Regions from separate parts of the Pseudomonas sp. H3_D04 genome, predicted to be linked through region 2. Evidence: predicted binding sites of a transcription regulator. Region 2 holds the regulator's gene; the other holds the start of a gene.
What was found. The regulator FliA, encoded in region 2, starts transcription of late flagellar genes. The targets are predictions, from matches to a motif close to CTAAAGTTTNNNNNNNNNNNGCCGNTAA.
Positions count from the first base shown of each region.

Region 1: a site for FliA is predicted at 1,453-1,480, ahead of motA (flagellar motor stator protein MotA). Genes of this name have one in related genera too.

Region 1 is NZ_CP162801.1:5,252,478-5,255,609, forward strand. It holds gene motB (flagellar motor protein MotB) at 1-529, opposite strand, end outside; gene motA (flagellar motor stator protein MotA) at 533-1,384, opposite strand; gene AB4N91_RS24245 (HDOD domain-containing protein) at 1,551-3,089, shown strand.
Region 2 is NZ_CP162801.1:1,075,664-1,090,594, forward strand. It holds gene flhB (flagellar biosynthesis protein FlhB) at 1-817, shown strand, start outside; gene AB4N91_RS05170 (hypothetical protein) at 993-1,655, shown strand; gene AB4N91_RS05175 (YncE family protein) at 1,795-3,141, opposite strand; gene flhA (flagellar biosynthesis protein FlhA) at 3,373-5,502, shown strand; gene flhF (flagellar biosynthesis protein FlhF) at 5,514-6,854, shown strand; gene fleN (flagellar synthesis regulator FleN) at 6,971-7,801, shown strand; gene fliA (RNA polymerase sigma factor FliA) at 7,798-8,538, shown strand; gene AB4N91_RS05200 (chemotaxis response regulator CheY) at 8,706-9,077, shown strand; gene AB4N91_RS05205 (protein phosphatase CheZ) at 9,100-9,888, shown strand; gene AB4N91_RS05210 (chemotaxis protein CheA) at 9,942-12,173, shown strand; gene AB4N91_RS05215 (protein-glutamate methylesterase/protein-glutamine glutaminase) at 12,224-13,375, shown strand; gene AB4N91_RS05220 (flagellar motor protein) at 13,375-14,115, shown strand; gene motD (flagellar motor protein MotD) at 14,131-14,931, shown strand, end outside.

The DNA.
Region 1 (3,132 bases), 2.4 Mb from region 2:
ACGGTTTCAGACGCGCTGAGCCTGAGTCGAACATAGGCCGGTTTTCCGCGTCCATGATCTGGATGCGCAAGCCGTCCTGTGTGATTTCGAACAGGATCTGGTCCTTGAATTTTTGCAGCTGCGGGTTTTCATCAACCTTGTTCTGCAATTCTTGCAGCAACAGTTCCAGGCGTTCCTTCTCCACCTGTTCGGCCATGCCTTCGACCTGGTCGGTGTCGACGGTGACTCGGTCCGGCTGCGGCTGAGACTTCACCTCAGGGTTGAGGGTGTTCTCCGGCGCCAGGGTCGGGGAGCCGCCCAGATCGATGATGTATGGCGTGCCGCTTTCGGAAAAACCGACCGGGTCCTTGAAGTAACCGGCGATGGCAATCTTCTGTTCCGGCGTGGCGGTGGACAGCAACCACAGCACCAGGAAGAACGCCATCATCGCCGTCGCGAAGTCAGCGAAGGCGATTTTCCAGGAGCCCCCGTGATGTCCGGCCGCGTATTTTTTTACGCGTTTGATGATTATCGGCTGGTTGTTTTCCATGACTTAGCGACCGCGAACCGCTTGTTCCAGCTCAGCGAAGCTAGGACGGTGCGCCGGGTACAAAACCTTGCGGCCGAATTCCACTGCCAGCGATGGCGGCATGCCGGAAGCCGAAGCAACCAGCGAAGCCTTGATGGCTTCGTAGACGTTCAGCTCTTCCTTGGCTTCGTGGGCCAGGGCATGGGCCAGCGGGCCGAAGAAGCCGTAGGCGGCGAGAATACCGAAGAAAGTACCTACCAGTGCCGCACCCACGTGTAAGCCGATCATTTTCTGATCGCTTTCACCCAGGGAGGCCATGGTCACCACGATACCCAATACGGCCGCGACAATACCGAAGCCAGGCATGGCGTCGGCGATGCCGTTCACGGCGTGGGACGGGTGATCGAGGTCTTCCTTGAGGCTGGTCAGTTCCATGTCGAACAGACCTTCGAGCTCATGGGGCGCCATGTTGCCGGAGGACATGATGCGCAGGTAATCGCAGATGTAAGCGGTCATGCGGTCATCTTTCAGAACCGCAGGGTACTTGGCGAAGATCGGGCTCGCGGCGGCGTCTTCGATGTCGCCTTCGATCGCCATCATGCCTTCGCGGCGGCTCTTGTTGAGGATCTCGTAGATCAGACCCAGCACTTCCAGATAGAACGTGTGGTTGAAGCGCGAACTGAACATTCCCAGCGCTTTCTTGAGAACGAGTTTGAACATGTGACCTGGGTTGGCCTGCAGGAATGCACCGAGGGCCGCACCACCGATAATCATCACCTCGAAAGGTTGAATCAGGGCGGCAATCTTGCCGTGGGAAAGCACGTATCCGCCGAGCACGCTCGCGAATACGACGATGATGCCGATTATTTTAGCCATAGGTAGGAGAGCACTTACTGAGTCGGGTTCAAGGTCATATTCGGAAGTTAAAAAATCTCTTCTTCTACTTATCGGCAAAACTGCGCCAGACTATAGCCAGTTCAAGCGAAAAGCTAATTTAGCCCTCTCTGGGCATAGGTAATGCAGACGATGATCACGTCCAACCATGGCTAACGAAACGAACACCCCTATCCCAAAACCAACCACTCTTGAAGGCTGGGTCAAGCTTCTCGATGGCGTGCGTCTGCCGGTTCCGCAAGACAGTCACGACCGTGTCTGCAAGGCCCTCGCCGACAACCGCAGCTCGATTCGCGACATCGCCGAATTGTTGCAGGACAGCCCGGCCCTGGCCTTGAGCGTGATTCGTGAAGCCAATCGTCATACCCACGGCAGCATGACCGACCCGGCGGAAAACCTTGAGGTGGCGATCAATCGTCTCGGGTTGAAACGCACCGAGGAATTGCTCGCCCGGTTGCCTGCCGAACCGCAATCACAGATCCCGGTGGCGTTGCGTCAGCTGCAGATGATCAGCCAGCACGCGACCCAACAGGCCAACGGTTTTTTTGCCGCTCGCCTGGCGCGGCTCTGGCAGGACATTCACTGGGGCAGCCTGCTATTTCTCTCGCCGCTCTGGCCGATGGCGCTGACTCATCCGCAGTTGCTCGAAGAATGGGAACTGCGGGTCATTCATAAAGGCGAGTCAGCGCGCAAAGTCGAAAAGGACCTGTTCGGCGTTCGCCTGCTGGACATCTGCCAGGCGCTGGTGGACATCTGGCGCCTGCCAATCTGGGTGCAGCAAGGTTATCGCCTGCTGCTCAACGAGCAGCGCGAACTGGTCAAAGTCCTGCGTATTGCCCGGGACAGCGAGCATCCCTTGCGCCAGCAAAATCGCCTCGATGACGATCCGACCTTGCGTCGCTGGCTCAACCAACCGGCCAATACCGTGTTGCTGGCCAATGGGCTGGCACTGTCGGCGCAACAGGCCTGGGACAGCCCGCACAGCGAGCGCTGGCAATACCTGACCAGCCTTTACCTGCAAATGCCGATGAGCGACGTGCAGCAGCAACTGCATCAACAAGCCGTGAACAGCGCGCACCAGCACGCCATGCCGGACATCTGGCACCCTGCCGTAGCGTTGATCTGGCCCTCGGGCGTGAACCGCATTCACGCCGGGTTGCTGCCGGCACCAGCGCCGACCACCGAAAACCTGACGGCATGGCGTAAACAATGTGCTGAACTGCTGGTCGAGCCGAGCCGCTTCACCAATGCAATGCACTTGACCACGTCGGTCCGGGACGCACTGGTCGCATGCGGTATGCGTCGAGTGATGATTTTGATGGCTGACCGCACCCACGCCAATTTGCGTGCGCATCAAACGGCCGGGCTGGCGAAGGAAGCGGCGGGGCTAAACCTGGTCGTGAGTCAGAGCACTGTGCTGCAACGGTTGCTCTCGCAACAGGCCCAGGTGCGATTGACCCCGGCCAACAACGCCCAGTTCTCGGCGCTGCTACCCGCCAGCCTGCGTGCGCAGTTTCGCGGCGAACACCTGCTGCTGCGCTCGCTGGTCAACAATGGTCGGGTGATCATGGTCGTTGTGGCGGATCAGGGCGGCGGGCCATTCTCGGAAATCACCGTGCAAGCCTTCGGCAAAACCGCGCAGTGCATTGAAAAGGCACTCCATAGCTTTAGCCAGCGCGGTCAATGAATGCTGCGCTACAATCCTCCCTTTTGTGCTCTGGAGACCTCAC
Region 2 (14,931 bases):
CCCGATTTCCCTCGGTGGTTGGCTGTTCGCGGCAGGCTCCCTGGCACCGAAATTCAGTCGCATGAACCCCGGTGCGGGGCTCAAGCGAATGTTCTCGGCCAAGGCGCTGGTCGAACTGCTCAAGGCCCTGGCGAAGTTTTTCATCGTGCTGTTCGTGGCGCTGGCGGTGTTGTCTGCCGACATCGACGACCTGATGCGCATTGCTCATGAGCCGTTGGACATGGCGATCATTCACAGCCTGCAAGTGGTCGGCTGGAGCACTTTGTGGATGGCTTGCGGGCTGATCATCATCGCTGCCGTCGACGTGCCGGTGCAGCTGTGGGAAAGCCACAAGAAACTGCTGATGACCAAGCAGGAAGTGCGTGACGAACACAAGGATCAGGAAGGGCGGCCGGAGGTCAAACAGCGCATTCGCCAGTTGCAGCGCGAGATGTCGCAGCGGCGGATGATGGCGGCCATCCCTGAGGCCGACGTGGTGATTACCAACCCGACTCACTACGCCGTCGCCCTCAAGTACGATCCCGACAAGGGCAGCGCGCCGGTGCTGCTGGCCAAGGGCAGTGACTTTCTGGCCTTGAAAATTCGTGAGATCGCTGTAGCCAATAATGTGCTGCTGCTCGAATCGCCGGCCCTGGCGCGTTCGATCTACTACTCCACGGAACTGGAGCAGGAAATTCCCGGTGGGTTGTACCTGGCGGTCGCTCAGGTGCTGGCCTACGTCTACCAGATCCGCCAGTACCGCGCGGGCAAGGGCAAGCGCCCGGATCCGCTCAAGGACAACTTGCCGATCCCACCGGATCTGCGGCGTGATTCCTGATCCCGTTCATCTGAAAACTCTGCAACCCTGTTAGTTCTGACAGTAGACGGTCAGCACCCGCTTGCGCTGTCATACCCGTGGGAATTCTCCCGATCAACGTCCTTGCAGTGGTGTTCTGATCATTCGACTGGAGCGCCAAGGATTGGTGTTTGCGTCTGTTCTAGAGGGAATAATCATGACCGAGCGTCTCTATCGAAAACTGCAGGGTATGGAGTTGAAGTTTGTTTCGGGTGTTCTGAAGGATAAGCCGACAGAAAGCGCTATCGGTTATTCGGTCACATTCAGAATGTCGCTGGATTTCGCGTGTTTTGTGCAGATGGCCAATGCTCATATACCTGGATATTTAAACTTTCCAAAAAATGCCATCAGGCCCTCGTTGGAAGGGTTCGCCAGCCATGACAGCTTCAAATATTTAGAAGATTCGGCCGGAAAAATCGGTAGTACAGAGGAGTTGTGCCGCCTTTTTACTGACCCAGAAAACTACAACGATCAGTGGTCCGCCGGGGTCTTGCAGCGACGCCCTCACAAACCTGAATTCTCATTTGTCGATGGGCAACTGCAAGTGGTCGCCACAGTAGATTATCGCCATTCGAAAAAACGCCCGATTCTGGTGAGTGATTTGCCGGTCATTAAATTTCAATGGGCATTAGACCTGTTGCTGGGGCACAACATGGCGGGTGATTCCCTTGCGCCGGGGACAGTCGTCATACTTGGCTATGCCTTGGAGGAGTTGGTGGAGGCGGAGGGATTGCAGATGAATAAAGGTACACGGTACATGGTTGGCAGAACGCTTGATTTCGGTGCCATCCGTGAGGCGCAGATTCTGACGGCGGGATGATTGAGCGCTGGTGTGTGATGTTTTTGTGCCTGACGACCGCTGACGTGAGCCCTTCTGTTTCGAACCTCCCTGCGCAAAAGTTGCGAAGGGAGACCTGCAGTTGGAAAACTGCAGGTGAGTAGGCTTTTATCCTGGCGTTCTAATAGAAATAAAGCACAAAGATGCCGTTGTCAGGCCGCGCAAGCACCTCTCTCAGGTTGTTCTTTCCTGTATCGATTTTCTGGATAACCTCCAGGCTTACAGCATCCAGAACCCAGATGAACGCGGAGGTAAACGTAACGACATAGAGGTGCTTACCGTCGGCGCTCACCGACACATGTCTCGGCGATTTTTCGCTCCAGGCAACATTGATGATTTTGTTGGTAGCCGTATCAATTACCGCAATTTCGCTAGCACTGATATCGGCCACATAAAGGCGAGTACTGTCCTGGTTCAGGGCCATCGAGTAGGCAGATCCAGTGATCGGTATTCTTGCGACAGTTTTTAATTTTTCAGTGTCAATGACGTCAATAGCGGTTGGATCGGAGTCCGACTCCGCGTCGCCCCCGTGGGCAAGGTACACACGCGAACCGCTGGAATTGATAGCGAGGCCAAAAGGCCACGGATTGATCGGCAGCGACAGGACAACGGACTGAGTGCTTGTATCGATTGCTTTCAAGTACCCATTGATTCCCAGTGTGTTACAGGCATAGAGACGTTCGCCGCTTGAACTCACCACCATATAAGGTGAGCCGGATTCGAGGTCGGCGCCTTTCTTGATGTCGTGAGTTTTAGTGTCGATCTCCCAAATGTAATTCGAGTAACGACTGTTGACGTAAGCATGGTCACCGTTCGGGCTTAGGCCACCTAACGTTTCGCCTCCCGTTTCAGGTGAGTAGCTATGAACGATTGTCTGAGTACGGGTATCCATTGCGCGGACATAACTGACGCTGCCATCCGGGGATTGAACGAAATACAGCCGTGAAGCATCCCGGTTGAGGGTGAGGCCGTGGATGCCCTGGACCATCTGTATATTGTCGTTCGCCCGCGTCGCCAGGGGGGCAGCGTGCGGGTAGCTTATCTGGATCTGCGCAAATGGGCCGTGGTGACGGGAGGTCACCTTTTCCAGGCGCAGGTCTGTCAGAGACCTGAGTGCAACGTGAATCTCTGCGCGTTGCTCGCATGTTTGAAATGGCTGGTTGTTGATTTTTACTCGATAGCTCAGTTCATGTCGGCCTTCGGTGAGGTCCTCGGGCTTCACATGGATCGTCAAAGGCGACCCCGCATCCGCAGTTGTGATGATGTGTCGAGCAATGACTTTGTCGTCGAGCAGTAGCTCCAGTTCGTTGTCTGAGGCTAAACACGGGTCGGCAATGGTTACGTTCACCCCATTGTAGGGAAAGAAGTCTTCGCGGGAGGCAAGCCTGATTCCGGTGTCTTTCCAGTCGAGAGTGTCGAGATTAACTTTCACCGACGGTGCAGTCAGTGGCGTGCGTGTGCTGTTCATGGGGCAATTCCTGTCGCTGCGATTGGTCTTTCATTGAAGGTCAATGCGCGGCACACGGCTACTGTCAGAACTAACAGGTACGAATGCTTTTTGGATCAGTGGTCACAAAGGTTGCGCCTGCAATCCACTACGTATTCCCCGCTCCGGCAAAAGTTGGAAGGCTTCTTGCAGTAGCCGCTCTGCGCCTGCTTCAGGCGTCAAAAGTTTGCTTTAAAGGAACGGGGAAAACCGGTGGATCGCTCTCAGTTACTCAGCACCGCACGCACAAACGTTGCCGACTTAAGTCGGGGCAACCTGGGTGTGCCGTTGTTGCTGCTGGTCATGTTGGCAATGATGATGTTGCCGATCCCGCCGTTCCTGCTGGACGTGTTTTTCACGTTCAACATCGCGTTGTCGATTGTCGTCTTGCTGGTTTGCGTCTACGCGTTGCGGCCGCTGGATTTTGCAGTGTTCCCAACCATTCTGCTGGTGGCAACGTTGTTGCGACTGGCGCTGAACGTGGCCTCCACCCGAGTGGTGATGCTCCACGGACAGGACGGTCATGCTTCCGCCGGTAAGGTGATCCAGGCCTTCGGCGAGGTGGTGATCGGCGGTAACTACGTGGTTGGTATCGTAGTTTTCGCGATCTTGATGATCATCAACTTCGTCGTGGTGACCAAGGGCGCCGGGCGGATTTCCGAGGTGAGCGCACGTTTCACCCTCGATGCGATGCCCGGCAAACAAATGGCAATCGACGCCGACTTGAACGCCGGCCTGATCGACCAGAACCAGGCCAAACTGCGCCGGATGGAAGTCGCCCAGGAAGCCGAGTTCTACGGTTCGATGGACGGTGCCAGCAAATTCGTGCGCGGTGACGCCATCGCCGGCCTGCTGATTCTGTTCATCAACCTGATCGGCGGCATGGCGGTCGGTATCTTCCAGCACGGCATGACCTTTGGTGATGCCGGCCGGGTTTACGCCTTGTTGACCATCGGTGACGGTTTGGTGGCGCAATTGCCATCACTGCTGTTGTCGACAGCGGCGGCAATCATGGTGACCCGTGCTTCCGGTTCGGAAGACATGGGCAAACAGATCAATCGCCAGATGTTCGCCTCGCCGAAAGCGTTGGCCGTGGCGGCGGGTTTGATGGCAGTGATGGGCCTGGTGCCCGGCATGCCGCACTTCTCCTTTCTCAGCATGGCGGCCCTGGCTGCGGGCGGCGCGTACCTGTTCTGGAAGAAGCAGAACGTGGTCAAGGTTCAGGCCCTGCAAGAGGTCAAGCGTCAACAGGAGCTGCTGCCATCGCCAGCTCGCGCGATGGAAACCAAGGAGCTGGGTTGGGACGACGTGACACCGATCGACATGATCGGGCTGGAAGTCGGCTATCGCCTGATTCCGCTGGTGGATCGCAATCAGGGTGGTCAGTTGTTGGCGCGGATCAAGGGCGTGCGCAAGAAGCTGTCCCAGGACCTGGGCTTCCTGATGCCGACTGTGCACATTCGTGACAACCTCGACCTGGCCCCGAGTGCTTACCGCCTGACCCTGATGGGCGTGATCCTGGCAGAAGCCGAGATTTACCCGGATCGCGAACTGGCGATCAACCCGGGGCAGGTCTACGGCACGCTCAACGGCATAACCGCCAAAGATCCGGCTTTTGGCCTGGAAGCGGTCTGGATCGAAATCAGCCAGCGTGCCCAGGCGCAATCGCTGGGTTACACCGTGGTGGACGCCAGTACGGTCGTGGCGACGCACTTGAACCAGATTCTGTACAAGCACTCCAGCGAACTGATCGGTCACGAAGAAGTCCAGCAACTCATGCAATTGCTGGCCAAAAGCTCGCCGAAGCTGGCCGAAGAGCTGGTGCCGGGTGTGGTCTCGCTGTCGCAGTTGCTCAAGGTGCTTCAAGCGTTGTTGGCCGAACAGGTGCCGGTGCGGGACATTCGCAGCATCGCCGAGGCCATCGCCAACAATGCTGCCAAGAGTCAAGATACTGCCGCTTTGGTGGCCGCGGTGCGCGTCGGCGTATCCCGCGCAATCGTCCAAAGCATTGTAGGGACTGACTCCGAGCTACCAGTTATCACGCTGGAGCCAAGGTTGGAACAGATATTGCTCAATAGTCTTCAGAAGGCAGGACAAGGCTCGGAAGAGGGTGTTCTGCTGGAGCCAAGCATGGCTGAGAAACTGCAACGTTCGTTGATCGATGCGGCGCAGCGTCAGGAAATGCAAGGTCAACCGGTGATTCTGCTGGTAGCCGGTCCGGTTCGCGCGATGCTGTCGCGATTCGGCCGACTGGCAGTGCCGGGTTTGCATGTGTTGGCTTACCAGGAAATTCCTGACAACAAGCAAGTGACCATCGTTGCGACAGTAGGGCCCAACGGCTGAGGTAGTGGTTTATGCAAGTTAAGCGTTTTTTCGCCGCCGATATGCGTCAGGCCATGAAACTGGTTCGTGATGAGCTGGGCGCTGATGCCGCCATTATTGGTAATCGCCGGATCGCCGGTGGTGTCGAGCTGACGGCTGCCCTGGATTACAAATTGTCGGCGCTGGCCCCGCGTGTTCCGAACATGGAACTCGAGGATGAGCTGCGCAAGACCCAGTCGCGGATCGTTACCGCTCAGGCCGAATTGAGCCTGCGTGGCGAAGGCGAAACCGAAGGCGAAGGCGACAAGACCACCAATCGCCAATTGTTCGCCGGCCTGCCGTTGACCGCCGCCGAGCCGCTGATCGAGCCGACGTATGCCGAACCTCGTCGCTCGGCACCAGCCCCGGCACCTGCCGCTGGCGGCGTCGATCCGCGGGCGTTCGATTCGATGCGTTTCGAACTCAACAGCCTGCGCGAATTGATGGAAGTACAACTCGGCTCCCTGGCCTGGAATCAGCTGCAAGGCAGCCGTCCAGCCCAGGCCAATCTTTGGCGTCGCTTGCAACGCATCGGCCTGTCCGGCCCGTTGTCCCGCGACTTGCTGGCGATGATTACCGACATTGACGAACCCCGTCAGGCCTGGCGCATGTTACTGGCGCACCTGGCACGGATGATTGCCACACCGGAAGTCGAACCACTGGAAGAGGGCGGCGTGATTGCCATGGTCGGCCCTGCCGGCATGGGCAAGACCACCACCCTGGCCAAGCTCGCGGCCCGCTACGTGCTCAAATACGGCGCGCAAAACATCGCGCTGGTGAGCATGGACAGCTACCGTATCGGTGCTCAGGAACAATTGAAGACCCTGGGCCGGATTCTCAACGTGTCGGTAACCCACGTCGATCCGGGCCAATCTCTGGTGCAGGCGCTGGACCCCTTGCTGCGCAAGCGCGTGGTGTTGATCGATACCGCCGGCCTCCAGGCCAGCGATCCAGCCCTGCGTATGCAGCTCGAAAGCCTGGCCGGACGGGGCATCAAGTCAAAAAATTATCTGGTTCTGGCAACCACCAGCCAGAAACAGGTTCTAACGGCCGCTTATCATAGTTACAAGCGCTGCGGGCTCGCTGGCTGCATCCTGACTAAACTGGATGAAACGGCAAGTCTGGGCGAGGTGTTGAGCCTGGCGATCAGTCATGAATTGCCGGTGGCTTACCTGACCGATGGCCCGCGTATTCCGGATGATTTGCATCTGCCGCGTCGTCATCAGTTGGTCAGTCGTGCCGTCAGCGTGCAAATGCAAGAAGAACCCAGCGAAGAAGCCATGGCTGACATGTTCGCTGATATTTACCACAGCCCGACCAAGCAGGTTGGCTGAGGTGCTAATGAACCGTTTTTGTACCTACATCGATGGTCTGCCATGCATTGTTCAGTTATTGAGCGCGCAGCCAGTAATGTGGCCTCCGTCTATGCAAGACAAGGTAAAGAAATAACATGGGCAGCATGCATCCCGTACAGGTGATCGCGGTGACCGGCGGCAAAGGTGGCGTCGGGAAGACTAACGTGTCAGTGAACTTGTCCCTGGCTCTAGCTGAGCTCGGCCGGCGCGTCATGCTGCTGGACGCCGATCTGGGGCTGGCGAACGTCGACGTCCTCTTGGGGCTGACACCCAAACGTACCCTGGCCGACGTGATCGAAGGCCGCTGTGAGCTGCGCGACGTTCTGTTGCAGGGCCCCGGCGGTATTCGCATTGTCCCGGCCGCGTCCGGCACACAGAGCATGGTTCATCTGAGCCCGGCTCAGCACGCCGGCCTGATCCAGGCCTTCAGCGATATCGGCGACAACCTCGATGTCTTGGTGATCGACACCGCTGCAGGTATTGGTGACTCGGTAGTCAGTTTCGTCCGCGCAGCGCAAGAGGTCTTGCTGGTGGTGTGCGACGAGCCGACCTCGATCACCGACGCCTACGCGCTGATCAAACTGCTGAACCGCGATTACGGCATGAACCGCTTCCGCGTCCTGGCCAACATGGCCCAGAGCCCGCAGGAAGGTCGCAACCTGTTCGCCAAGTTGACCAAGGTCACGGACCGTTTCCTTGACGTCGCCTTACAATACGTCGGCGCGGTGCCTTACGACGAAAGCGTGCGCAAGGCCGTGCAGAAACAGCGTGCCGTCTACGAAGCCTTCCCGCGTTCCAAATGCGCCCTGGCGTTCAAGGCCATCGCGCAGAAGGTTGACACCTGGCCGCTGCCTGCCAACCCGCGTGGGCACCTGGAGTTTTTCGTCGAGCGCCTCGTGCAACAGACCGCAGGACCCGTCCTATGACAGCCAGTGGCTACAACCTCTACAAGAAGTCGGCACGTGACGCGCAGTACGAGCTGATCGAGCGTTACGCGCCACTGGTCAAACGCATTGCTTACCACTTGCTGGCCCGTCTGCCGGCCAGTGTTCAGGTTGAAGACCTGATCCAGGCCGGGATGATCGGCCTGCTGGAAGTATCGACCAAATATGACGCCAGCAAAGGCGCGAGTTTCGAGACGTACGCGGGCATTCGAATCCGCGGCGCGATGCTCGATGAAGTGCGCAAGGGTGACTGGGCGCCACGCTCGGTTCACCGCAATACCCGCATGGTCAGTGACGCAATTCGCTCGATTGAAGCTAAAACCGGTCGTGACGCTAAAGATCATGAAGTTGCGGCCGAACTCCAATTGAGTCTCGACGATTATTACGGGATTTTGAACGACACCCTGGGCAGCCGGTTATTCAGTTTCGACGATCTGTTGCAGGACGGCGAACACGAAGGGCTGCACGAGGATGGCGCGAGTGCACATCTGGAGCCGTCACGCGATCTGGAAGATGAACGCTTCCAGGCCGCGCTGGCGGACGCGATTGCCAATTTGCCGGAGCGTGAGCGACTGGTGTTGGCGCTGTACTACGACGAAGAGCTGAACCTCAAGGAAATCGGTGAGGTCCTGGGGGTCAGCGAATCGCGGGTCAGCCAGTTACATAGCCAGTGCGCGGCCCGTTTGCGGGGGCGTTTGGGGGAGTGGCGAGCGCGCTGAAGGCAGTGTGGGGGCACTGCGAACGAGGCCGGTGGGGTGTTGAACTGCACCGGTCGCGATCTGTTGTGCTCCAGACAGTCATCGAGTGCATTGCCGGATTGATTGAAATGGCGCGTCCAGGTGCTGGGCGCGTTTAAGACTGCTTGGAGGTCGAATTGGACAAGAACATGAAAATCCTCATCGTTGATGACTTCTCAACGATGCGGCGGATCATAAAAAACCTGTTGCGTGACCTTGGGTTCACCAACACGGTCGAGGCCGACGATGGCACTACTGCCATTCCGGTTCTCAACAGCGGGAGCATCGACTTTCTGGTAACGGACTGGAACATGCCTGGCATGACCGGTATCGATCTGCTGCGTCACGTGCGCGCCGATGAAAAGCTCAAGCACCTGCCGGTGCTGATGGTGACCGCCGAAGCCAAGCGCGAGCAGATTATCGAAGCAGCCCAGGCCGGTGTTAACGGCTATGTGGTCAAACCCTTTACGGCCCAGGCGTTGAAAGAAAAAATCGAGAAGATTTTCGAACGCATCGGTTGATCCACTGCGCCACGGGGGAGCTATGGAGCATAACGAATCTTCACAGGGCGATTTTGAATCGACCCTGAAAAAACACGCGGTCGAACTGGTCGAAAGCCTTGAAAAGGGCAGGTTCGGCGACGCTGTGCAACTGATCCATGAGCTCAATCAGACCCGTGACCGCGGCCTGTACCAGGAAGTGGGCAAGCTCACTCGCGAGCTGCATAGCGCGATCGTCAATTTCCAGATTGACCCGAACATGCCGCAAGCCGAGGAAGTGTCGCAGATCACGGACGCCACCGAGCGCCTGGGGTATGTGGTCAAGCTGACCGAGGCTGCGGCCAACCGCACCATGGACCTGGTGGAAAACGCCACGCCGCTGGTCAATGGCCTGAGCAATGAAGCTCAGGCATTGAGCGCCGACTGGGGGCGCTTCATGCGTCGCGAAGTCGGGGCTGAAGAGTTTCGCGAACTGGCCCGGCGAGTCGACGGTTTCCTGACACGCAGCAGCGAAGACAATCGCACGGTGTCGAGCAACCTCAACGACATATTGCTGGCCCAGGATTACCAGGACCTCACCGGTCAGGTGATCAAACGCGTGACCCAATTGGTCACCGAAGTTGAAAGCAACCTGCTCAAGCTTGTGCTCATGGCCAGTCAGGTAGACCGCTTTGCGGGTATCGAACATGACCGTGAAGCGATGCTCGCTGAAAAAGATCCGCAAAAACATCTCTCTCAGGGTGAAGGTCCGCAGATTCATGCCGATAAAAGAGAAGACGTTGTGTCCGGTCAGGACGATGTGGACGATTTGTTATCCAGCCTAGGATTTTAGAGTTTTAGCATTTTAGGTTTTTTAGGTTTTTAGACCTCAGGAGCACCCCCTTAATGAGCTTCGGCGCCGATGAAGAGATCCTTCAGGATTTCCTGGTTGAGGCCGGCGAGATTCTAGAGCAACTGTCCGAACAGCTGGTCGAGCTTGAAAGCCGACCGGATGATGCGGACTTGCTCAATGCAATTTTTCGCGGTTTTCACACTGTAAAAGGGGGCGCCGGCTTCCTCCAGCTCAACGAGCTGGTGGAGTGCTGTCACATCGCCGAGAACGTGTTCGACATCCTGCGCAAGGGTGAACGTCGCGTCGACTCGGAACTGATGGACGTGGTTCTCGAAGCGCTGGATGCGGTGAACAGCATGTTCACCGAGGTCCGCGAACGCAGCCCGATTACGGCTGCCACGCCTGAATTGCTCGCGGCACTGGCCCGTCTGGCCGAGCCGCAAACGGCTGATGAGTCTGCACCGGTTGCTGAAGTGGTCGAAGCACCTGCTGCTGAAGAGTCGGGCGACATCACTGATAACGAATTCGAGCAATTGCTGGACTCGCTGAACGCCGTCAAGGCTCAAGCCGAAGCGCCGGCGGTTGCTCCAGTGGCGGCTGCCGATTCGGCGGCCGGCGACGAAATCACCGATGCCGAGTTCGAGTCGTTGCTCGATCAACTGCATGGCAAAGGCCAGTTCGCCGTCGACGCGGTGGCACCGCCCACTGCACCGGCTGCTCCGAAAGCGGCCGGCGACAGCTCTGATATTACTGACGACGAATTCGAAGCACTGCTCGACCAGTTGCACGGCAAGGGCAACTTTGCGGTGGACGCGCTGGAGTCGGCCATTGCCGCCGTACCCGCCTCGGCTGCGCCAACCGCGAAAGCGGCCGGTGGTGATCTGATCTCCGATCACGAGTTCGAATCGCTGCTCGACGAATTGCATGGCAAAGGCAAATTCACTGAAGTCGGCACAGGTGCTGCGGTGGCTGCTCCAGCCGCCAAGGCTGCTGCACCGAAATCGGTTGCCAAGGCGCCCGAGCCGAAAGCCGAAGCGCCGAAACCGGCGGCTGCCGCTGCACCGGCTCCAGCCCGCGCACCGTCCGCGCCGCCACCGGAAAAACCGGCCAGTGAAGCCGAGACCACCGTGCGGGTTGATACCGCGCGTCTCGACGAAATCATGAACATGGTCGGCGAACTGGTATTGGTGCGTAACCGCTTGGTCCGTCTGGGCCTCAACAGCGGCGACGAAGCCATGTCCAAGGCTGTGTCGAACCTCGACGTGGTCACGGCCGACCTGCAGACCGCGGTCATGAAGACCCGGATGCAACCGATCAAGAAAGTTTTCGGGCGCTTCCCGCGCCTCGTTCGCGACCTGGCTCGCCAGCTCAAGAAAGAGATCAACCTGGAGCTGGTCGGCGAAGAAACCGACCTCGACAAGAACCTCGTCGAGGCCCTGGCCGACCCGCTGGTCCACTTGGTGCGCAACTCGGTCGACCACGGCATTGAAGAGCCGGCCGAGCGCGAAGCGATGGGCAAACCTCGCAGCGGCAAGGTGATCCTGTCCGCAGAACAGGAAGGCGACCACATCCTGCTGTCCATCTCCGATGACGGCAAGGGCATGGACGCCGATGTTCTGCGCGGCATTGCCGTGAAGAAAGGGCTGATGGACAAGGATGCCGCGGATCGCCTCAGCGAGTCCGACTGCTTCAACCTGATCTTTGCGCCGGGTTTTTCGACCAAGACCGAAATTTCCGATGTCTCCGGACGCGGCGTGGGCATGGACGTGGTGAAAACCAAAATCGCCCAGCTCAACGGCACCATCAATATTTATTCGACCAAGGGCAAAGGCTCGAAGATCGTCATCAAGGTCCCGTTGACCCTGGCGATCATGCCGACGCTGATGGTCATGCTCGGCAACCAGGCGTTCGCGTTCCCGCTGGTGAACGTCAACGAAATCTTCCACCTCGACCTGTCGCGCACCAACGTGGTGGACGGCCAGGAAGTGGTGATCGTGCGGGACAAGGCACTGCCATTGTTCTACCTCAAGCGCTGGCTGGTCAGCTCCGCCGCTCACGAAGAGCAGCGCGAAGGCCACGTGGTGATCCTTTCGGTGGGTACTCAGCGGATCGGCTTCGTCGTCGACCAGCTGGTGGGCCAGGAAGAAGTGGTCATCAAGCCATTGGGCAAAATGCTCCAGGGAACCCCGGGCATGTCGGGCGCCACCATTACCGGTGACGGTCGCATCGCGCTGATTCTCGATGTTCCGAGCATGCTCAAGCGTTACGCCGCACGGCGTATTTGATTCTGGTGGAGCGGGGCGACTAAGCCTCGCTCCGTCCTAACGGAGTGTTTATGGCAGTCAAAGTCCTGGTGGTGGACGATTCGGGGTTTTTCCGCCGCCGCGTCTCGGAAATTCTTTCAGCGGATCCGAATATCCAGGTCGTCGGTACGGCGACCAACGGAAAAGAGGCGATCGATCAGGCGCTGGCCCTCAAGCCAGACGTGATCACCATGGACTACGAGATGCCGATGATGGATGGCATCACGGCAGTGCGGCACATCATGCAGCGTTGCCCAACCCCGGTGTTGATGTTCTCCTCGCTGACCCACGAAGGCGCTCGGGTAACCCTCGACGCGCTGGACGCCGGCGCGGTGGATTTCCTGCCGAAGAATTTCGAAGACATCTCCCGTAACCCGGAGAAGGTCAAGCAACTGCTGTGCGAGAAAATTCTCAGCATCTCGCGCAGTAACCGTCGTGCCAGCACCTACAGCGCACCGGCCCCGGTCGCCGCGCCAGCCCCGACGCCTGCGCCTTCGAGCGTCAGCAGTTACGGCAGCAGCACGCCTGCGCGTCCGGCTCCGGCACCGATTCCGGCGCGTAGCTACGCCCCGGCATCGTCCCCGGCATCGTCCGGGCAGTCGTCGCCTGCACCAAAACGCAAAGCCTACAAACTGGTGGCTATCGGTACGTCCACGGGCGGTCCGGTTGCCCTGCAACGGGTGTTGACCCAGTTGCCGGCCAACTTCCCGGCGCCGATCGTGTTGATCCAGCACATGCCGGCCGCCTTCACCAAGGCCTTCGCCGAACGTCTGGACAAGCTCTGCCGCATCAGCGTCAAGGAAGCGGAGGATGGCGACATTCTGCGTCCGGGCCTGGCGCTGCTGGCGCCGGGCGGCAAGCAAATGATGATCGACGGCCGTGGCGCGGTGAAAATCCTGCCGGGCGACGAGCGTCTGAACTACAAACCGTGCGTGGACATCACCTTCGGTTCGGCTGCCAAGTCCTACGGCGACAAAGTTCTGGCGGTCGTACTGACCGGCATGGGTGCCGACGGTCGTGAAGGCGCGCGCCTGCTCAAGCAGGGCGGCAGCGCGATCTGGGCTCAGGATGAAGCCAGCTGCGTGATCTACGGCATGCCGATGGCCATCGTCAAAGCCGACCTCGCCGACGCGATCTACGGTCTGGACGATATTGGCAGGCACTTGGTCGAGGCGTGTATCTGATGGATGTTTTAAGCCTTATCGGGATCATCTTGGCGTTTGTCGCCATCATTGGCGGCAACTACCTTGAAGGCGGTCATCTCGGCGCATTGGCCAACGGCCCGGCGGCGCTGATCGTACTCGGTGGGACTATCGGCGCGGCATTGCTGCAATCACCGATGAGCGCCTTCAAGCGTGCCATGCAAATCATTGGCTGGATTCTGTTTCCGCCTCGCGTTGACCTGGCCGGTGGCGTCGACCGCGTCGTCAACTGGAGCCTGACCGCGCGCAAGGAAGGCCTGCTCGGTCTGGAAGGGGTGGCCGATGCCGAACCTGACAGTTACTCGCGCAAAGGTCTGCAACTGCTGGTCGACGGCGCCGAGCCGGAAGCGATTCGCAGCATTCTGGAAGTGGATTTCTACACCCAGGAAGCCCGCGACATCGAAGCGGCCAAAGTCTTTGAAAGCATGGGCGGCTACGCGCCGACCATCGGCATCATCGGTGCGGTGATGGGCCTGATCCATGTCATGGGCAACCTGGCCGATCCGACGCAACTGGGCAGCGGCATCGCCGTCGCCTTCGTCGCCACCATCTACGGTGTGGCCAGTGCCAACCTGGTGTTGCTGCCGATTGCCGCCAAGCTCAAGTCCGTTGCCTTGCGCCAGTCGCGTTATCGCGAAATGTTGCTGGAAGGAATCCTGTCGATCGCCGAAGGTGAAAACCCTCGCTCTATTGAGTTGAAGCTTCAGGGCTTCATGGATTGATGGGAGTAACGGACTATGGCTCGTCGTCGGCAACCTGAAGAACACGTCAATCACGAACGCTGGCTCGTTTCCTACGCCGACTTCATCACGTTGCTGTTCGCATTCTTCGTGGTCATGTACTCGATCTCGTCGATCAACGAGGGCAAGTACAAAGTCATTTCCGAGGCGCTGATCGGGGTGTTTACCGACAGCGATCGCGCCCTCAAGCCGATCCCGATCGGTGAAGAGCGGCCGAAGACCGTGACCCCGGCCAAGCCCCTGGTCAAGGACAGCGAGCAGGTCGATGCCGGCGTGGCCGGTGCCAGTGATCCATTGAAAAGCATTGCCGATGACATCAGCGCGGCATTCGGCGACTTGATCAAGTCCAATCAGATGACCGTGCGCGGCAACGAGCTGTGGGTCGAGATCGAACTCAATTCCAGCCTGTTGTTCGGCAGCGGCGATGCGATGCCCAGTGACATGGCGTTCAACATCATCGACAAGGTGGCCGCAATCCTCAAGCCGTTCGACAACCCGATCCACGTCGAAGGCTTCACCGACGATCAGCCGATCCGCACCGCGCAATACCCGACCAACTGGGAGCTGTCTTCGGCCCGTTCGGCGAGCATCGTGCGCATGCTGGCGATGCAGGGCGTAAACCCTGGCCGCCTGGCGTCGGTGGGTTACGGCGAGTTCCAGCCGGTGGCCAACAACGCCACCGCTGAGGGCAGGGCGCGTAACCGTCGCGTGGTGCTGGTCGTGTCGCGAAATCTTGATGTACGTCGCAGCCTCACCGGCACCGGGACCGCCCATGCGCAACCGGATGCCGCGTTGAAG